3 regions of the Pseudoalteromonas sp. DL-6 genome follow, and region 1 is predicted to be linked to each of the others. Evidence: predicted binding sites of a transcription regulator. Region 1 holds the regulator's gene; each other region holds the start of a gene.
What was found. The regulator sigma-54, encoded in region 1, starts transcription at its own class of promoters, with help from an activator protein. The targets are predictions, from matches to a motif close to GTTGGCACGNNNNTNGNNT.
Positions count from the first base shown of each region.

Region 2: B1F84_RS16375 (HAD-IIB family hydrolase) is a predicted target of sigma-54. The motif match lies at 1,376-1,394, and genes of this name have one in related genera.
Region 3: B1F84_RS12340 (EF-hand domain-containing protein) is a predicted target of sigma-54. The motif match lies at 1,108-1,126, and genes of this name have one in related genera.

Region 1 is NZ_CP019770.1:466,522-468,796, reverse strand. Features, by position in the region: gene lptB (LPS export ABC transporter ATP-binding protein) at 1-378, shown strand, start outside; gene B1F84_RS02145 (RNA polymerase factor sigma-54) at 713-2,212, shown strand; gene hpf (ribosome hibernation promoting factor) at 2,239-2,275, shown strand, end outside.
Region 2 is NZ_CP019771.1:286,959-289,233, forward strand. Features, by position in the region: gene B1F84_RS16375 (HAD-IIB family hydrolase) at 1-1,374, opposite strand, end outside; gene B1F84_RS16380 (uracil-xanthine permease family protein) at 1,523-2,275, opposite strand, start outside.
Region 3 is NZ_CP019770.1:2,632,379-2,634,653, forward strand. Features, by position in the region: gene B1F84_RS12335 (HAMP domain-containing sensor histidine kinase) at 1-857, opposite strand, end outside; gene B1F84_RS12340 (EF-hand domain-containing protein) at 1,162-1,395, shown strand; gene B1F84_RS12345 (hypothetical protein) at 1,408-1,635, shown strand; gene B1F84_RS12350 (EF-hand domain-containing protein) at 1,791-2,027, shown strand; gene B1F84_RS12355 (calcium-binding protein) at 2,036-2,272, shown strand.

The sequences.
Region 1 (2,275 bases):
ACCTTAAATAATTTACTTGATGAATTTAGCATTCAGCATATTCGTGAAAGCCAAGGTATGGCCCTATCAGGCGGTGAACGTCGCCGCGTTGAAATTGCCCGGGCATTAGCAGCAAACCCTAAATTTATACTATTAGACGAACCCTTTGCAGGGGTTGATCCTATCTCTGTATTAGATATTAAAAAGATTATAGAGCACCTTAAGAATCGAGGGATTGGCGTATTGATCACAGATCACAACGTACGCGAAACACTTGATGTTTGTGAAAAAGCCTACATAGTTTCTCATGGGGAGTTAATTGCATCAGGCACTCCAGAATATGTATTAAACGATAAAACAGTACGCGATGTTTATTTGGGCGAGCAGTTCAAGCTCTAATATGTGTGTTATTCCACTAAGCATCTGCTAAGATTAATTATACTTAGGTCTGTTGACCTTTCAAGGTTGAATTTGCAGCAGTCTGTTTGGTATTTAGGCAAGGCAGAGCCTATGTGATGTGGTATTCCCCATAAATAGGCGATAACGCAGCATCAATGCCAAACAGGCGCTGCCCTTCGGGTTCTGCCTAGGGACGATTTACTTTTTGTTGCTCGGTTTTGACTTAGCCCACTAGGTTACAAACCTCGCGCCGCGATTAAACCGCCCCTAGTTTGAACGAATTTTAATCCGTAAAGGTCAACAGACCGTAATTTAAAAGGATTGTTAGAGATAAATGAGGCAATCATTACAGCTGCGCATGGGCCAGCAACTTACAATGACTCCACAGTTGCAACAAGCAATTCGCTTATTGCAGCTCAGTACATTGGATCTCCAGCAAGAAATTCAAGAAGCGCTCGATAGCAATCCCTTGCTTGAAGTTGAAGAACAAGATTACAGCGAAGATGCTGCGGGTAAAAACGAACAAAAAGCCGATAACAATGAATCAACGCTAAGTGCTTCAGCTGACGAAAAACCTAGCGAGTATGAGCAAGACAGCGGCGAAGCCATGAGCAAAGACACCATTAGCGATGATATGGCAATGGATGTTACATGGGATGAATACATGAGCGCAGCACCTGTCTCTTCATCGGGACCGATGCCTGAAGATGAATCAATTTATCAAGGCTCTTCAACTGAAACGCTGCATGAATATTTAATGTGGCAATTGCAACTGACGCCATTTAGTCCTACAGATGAAGCCATTGCGATTGCAATAGTAGAAGCCGTGGACGACTCAGGTATTTTAACCCTTAGCTGTGAAGAAATTTTAGAGAGCTTTAATCAAGAAAACGATGACGAAGATGAAGTTGAACTTGATGAAATAGAAGCGGTATTAAAGCGTATTCAATTATTTGATCCGGTAGGAATAGCCGCGCGTAGTTTACAAGAGTGCTTGTGTATTCAACTTAATCAGTTTGATAAAGACACGCCTTTTTTAAACGAAACAAAAATGATCTTAACCGATCATATTGATTTGCTGGCTGCACGTGATTATCGCACGTTAATGAAAAAAACTAAGCTCAAAGAAGATGAGCTTAAAGAGATCATGACGTTAATTCATACCCTTAGCCCAAAACCGGCGGACACTATTGTCAGAGAAGAGTCAGAGTATGTTATTCCTGATGTGTCGGTTAAAAAAATTAAAGGGCGTTGGGTGGTTGAACTAAACCCTGATAGCATGCCTAAAATTAGGGTAAACAGCCAATATGCGGCTATGTCACGTACTGTTAAATCAAGTGGTGATAGCCAGTTTATTCGCTCACACTTGCAAGAAGCAAAATGGTTTATAAAAAGTCTAGAAAGTAGAAACGACACGCTACTTAAAGTAACTAACTGTATTGTGCAGCAACAACAGGCCTTTTTTGAACATGGTCCTGAGGCGATGAAGCCTATGGTACTTAATGACGTGGCCGAAATGGTAGAAATGCACGAATCGACTATTTCACGTGTTACTACGCAAAAATACATGCACACACCACGCGGTATTTTTGAGCTTAAATATTTCTTTTCAAGCCATGTAAGCACTGAAAATGGTGGCGAATGTTCATCTACAGCAATACGCGCATTAATTAAAAAATTAATCGCTGCAGAAAACTCAGCTAAACCATTGAGTGATAGTAAAATTGCAGATATATTGGCAGAGCAAGGAATTAAAGTAGCAAGGAGAACTATTGCAAAATATCGCGAATCTCTAGCTATTCCCCCGTCGAATCAACGAAAAAGTTTGATTTAAGGCGTACAACAAAGAGGAAAATGTTTATGCAACTGAACTTAACTGGTCGCCATGTAGATATTA
Region 2 (2,275 bases), on a different replicon from region 1:
TTCATTAAGTTGCTGCTCATCGCCATGCCAGTAGAGCGGATCTGAGTATTGACGGGTTTGTGCTTGCGTTGCTTGTAGCTGGTTTAATCCTGTCATTTTCATTACCTGCTCACTCGTAAGCTCACTAAACAAACTATATTGGTCGCCGTAGTCTTTTTTTAAGCGTTTTAAATCAGTCCATAAATTGCTAATGGGTGCAGCAAACGAGTAACACCAGTAGCCTTGGTATTCGCTGCAGCCAATTGGCCTGAGATTAAAATAATTTTTAGGAATATAAACAGCCGAGCCATTTTCAACAATGAAAGGCTGTGTAATATTAAGCGCTTGTTGCAGTGCCACTACTTCACTAAATGTTTTGCTGGTATTAAATACCACAGGTACACCGCTGTATTGCAGCTCTTGTAATAAGGTATCTACCGCATCGGTGTTGTAATCTCTGTGATTGAGTAATGTGCCATCTAAATCGGTAAAAATGATAGGTTGTACAATACTATCGCTTGTAAGCACCATCGCAGTTACATCTCGATTACTATCGAGCTCTATAAGTGCATTTGCTTTAGCACTAAGGGTGTTGAGGTTTTCACGCGTGATGCGTTCAAAATGAGAAATAAACCACAATAACTGCTCATCGGTCATAGTGCCTGCGCCCTGCCCTTGTTTGGCAATTAACTTGTGTTCTTGCTCTTGGCGCCACGCAAACACATCATCAAAACTCGGGGCTTTGAGCATAATTGTGTAATCGATTTTATCAAAAACGGTTTTATATTCATTGGCTAAACAGCTGTTAATACAGCGACGCCATAACCCTTGTTGATCGTATGATTTTTCTAGCTCGTTAATAGGCTCAACTAGCGTAAAAGGCTGCTGTGGTTCACTGGCTACACACCACCCTTCTAAAATAACAACATCGACCGGCTGACTATTGGTTAACCATTTGTTTTTTGCTACGGGTTCATCTTGTTGCTTATCAAAACGCGGCAGCGGTACATTTAGTTCTGCATTTAATAAACGGCTAATGGTGTTATCCATCAGCGCAACATCATGTGTACCCGGTACACCTCTAGTGGCGAATAAACAATGCACATCTTGGGCTAACTGTTGGCGTTTTTGAATTGATAAATAAAAGTCATCAATAGAGAGCGCAACACAGTTTAGGTGGGTATTTTGGCTAAACCAAGTTACTAAATAATCACCAAGTGTGGTTTTTCCTGAGCCTTGGCAGCCATTAATCGCGACAAATATAGGGGCTGTTTTTTTACTGGTTAGAATGTCCTGCGCAATAGCAGAAAAATACTGCTCGCTAATATACTGATATTTCAACGGCAGTTGGTGTTTTACTAAAAAAGCATTTATATCCACACTCTTGGTCTCCATATAACAATCCCTGAGTCAACTATAGGGTATGACTAAGGAAATGCAGTTACTAGACCAATATTATTTATTGTTACTTTTTAGTAGGTTAAAAAAAAAGCGCATTTAAAATGCGCTTTTTTGGTGCAATATTTTTAACCACAGTGCAAACTTAACTCTGGTTGCTCTGTGCTTTGGGTAATACTAAGTTTAATACTATGCCTAAAATAGCACATAAGCTCACACCTTCTAGGCTGAACTCACTACTACCTATGTACATACCACCAATACCACAAATTAAAATAAGTGCCACAATACTTAAATTGCGCGGCTCACTTAAGTCATCGCCCGATTTAACTAAGGTGTTTAAACCAATAACCGCAATAGAGCCAAATAATAAAATCATTATGCCACCCATCACAGGCACCGGAATGGTTTGCAAACTAGCGCCCATTTTAGCAACAAATGCTAAGCAAATTGCAATAATAGCAGTCCACATCATTACTTTAGGGTTAAAGTTTTTAGTAAGCATTACCGCACCAGTTACCTCTGAGTAAGTGGTATTAGGTGGGCCGCCAAATAAGGATGCGGCAGACGTGGCTAAACCATCACCAAATAAAGTGCGATGTAATCCTGGTTTTTTCAAATAATCTTTTTTTGTAACTTGGCTAATTGCCATCATATCGCCAATGTGTTCAATAGCAGGCGCAATTGCCACCGGCACCATAAATAATATGGCTTGCCATTTAAACTCTGGTAACACAAAGTTTGGTACTGCTAGCCACTGTGCATTACTTACGGCTTCAAACTGCACTATACCCATAAATAACGAAAGCGTATAACCGGCAACAACACCGGCTAAAATAGGTATTAATTTAAATACCCCTTTACCCCACACGGCAAACACTAAAGTAACGAGCAATGA
Region 3 (2,275 bases), 1.1 Mb from region 1:
ATTTCATCGGCTAATAACTCAGTGCCCTCAACCATAGAGGCCAAAGGCGTTTTTAATTCGTGAGTAACATGGCGTAAAAACGTATCTTTTTGCTGCTCTAGCATATGCAATTGCGCCTGCACCCACTGCAACTTGTTACCTAGTTCAATGAGCTCAGCTGATCCCTGCACTGATATTTTTTGCTGCCAATCTCCTTGGCCTAATTTATCAATAACGGAGGTTAAACCTTTTAAACGGCCACTTATCCGCCATAAAAACCCACCGCCAACAAGTAAGGTTAAAGGCGTAAGTGCCACTAACCAGTTTATAAAGGAGGCTTGTAAATTTGTCAGTTTAATTTGGTTTTGAGTGATTTTGGCTTCATTGGTTTCACGCAACCACATTGTTAGATCTGCCAGTATTTCACTAATTGGCACAAACAACTCTGCTTGCTCACGAGCTTCAACCACCAGTTTGGTATGCGCTGCTTTTAGCGTATCTGTTAACCGTTGCCATTGTTGAGTACTTTGTTGGCTGCTAGAAAGCTGTTTAAGCTCATTTATATTGTCCAGCGATGACTGCCATTTATCCACGATAAGTTTATCAAGTGAATCGCTTTTTAAAACCCAGTTTTGCCTTGTTGCCCTTTCTAAACTATTGAGCTCTTGTTTAAGTGCATTAAACGACTTGGTTACTTGGTAGTTATTACTGACAATTTGCTGTGTGACCGCTAATTGTTTATTTAATACATTTAAAAATACAATAACCACAATAGACAAAGGCAAAAGTGACAACAGCATACTCATTACAAACTGGCCAATCAAATTAGGACGCCAGTTTACCAATGCTTTATATTTTTCAGCCATGATTGCAGGCATACACTAATCCTTTACTACTTTTAAGCGCTCTATTATTAAGCGCTCAACTTATACACTCGCTGAACCAAATACATTTTTGAGAGTAAAACCGTTGCAATGTCGCACAATTGCGACAAGTTAAACACTTGATTTAGAAATAGTAAAAAATTCTAACTAAGAAAATGTTGCATAAAACACACAACCGTCGGTAAATATTACTCATTAAAAACAAGTTAAAAAATTAAATCATTGATTTTTAATAAAAATTAAAGATGGCACTATAATTGTAATACGCTTATAAATATTAATTTTTAAAGGCCAAGGAATGACTAAAGGTTATTTAAAATCTACTGCCTTAATAGCGTTATGTTTAACGAGTAGCCATTTATTTGCGCTTGATGTGAATACAGCATTTTACAGCCTAGATAAAGACAGCAACGGTACATTAAGCGAAGCAGAGGCCGGCGAAGATGCATTACTGCATGAGAATTTTGCACAAATAGACAAGAATGAAGACGGACAACTATCGTTCGATGAATTTAAACAGTTTGTAAAATAAAGGAGTATATTTATGAAACAATTAATTGGTGCTTTTTCGCTACTATTTTTAGCTATTAGCGCGACGGCATTGGCATCGTCGTTAAATGTACGTTTTATGCATTTAGACAAAAATATGGACGGCCAAATATCGCTCACTGAGGCCAAACAAGATAAGCAGCTGCTTAAGCAATTTACTGATTTAGACAAAGACAATAACGAGATGATTTCTAAAAAAGAGTTCGAAAACTTTAAACCTTAAGTTTAGATTCAAGTTAAGTTTTATATTATAGAGTTAAAAGCATTTGCCATAATCCCTGAGGGAGTGTGTAAACGGATTTAATGTTGGGAGTTAAATTATGGCAAGTGCTTTCTTTCAATACTGCAGCAATTAAAATACACCTTGGAACGCCAACTATGAGAATACTGCTTCCCTTTATTGGTGCTTTACTTTTTATCAGCCAAAGTGCATTCGCACTTGATGTAAAGCAACGCTTTGACCATTTGGACAAAAATAATGATGGATATTTAACCCACAGCGAGCTTGCTGCTCAGCCTCAGCTATTAAACTCATTTTCAAATTGGGATGAAAATCAAGACAACAGAATTTCTTTAACTGAGTTTAAAAACTACTTAACCACTAACCTGTACTGAGCATTTATATGAAGCCTTTTCATAATATTATTTTACTAACACTGACTGTTTTTAGCTGTATGAGTTTTGCAACAAGCAGTTATATTGCCGAAAAGTTTGAAAAACTTGACCGCAACCAAGATGGCTTTTTGACTCGTTCTGAAGCTGCCAGTGATCCTGCTTTATGGTCACGTTTTGGCAGTTATGACCGTGATAAAGACGCACAATTGTCATTAAGCGAATACAGCTTGTACGCCAGTAAATAAAGA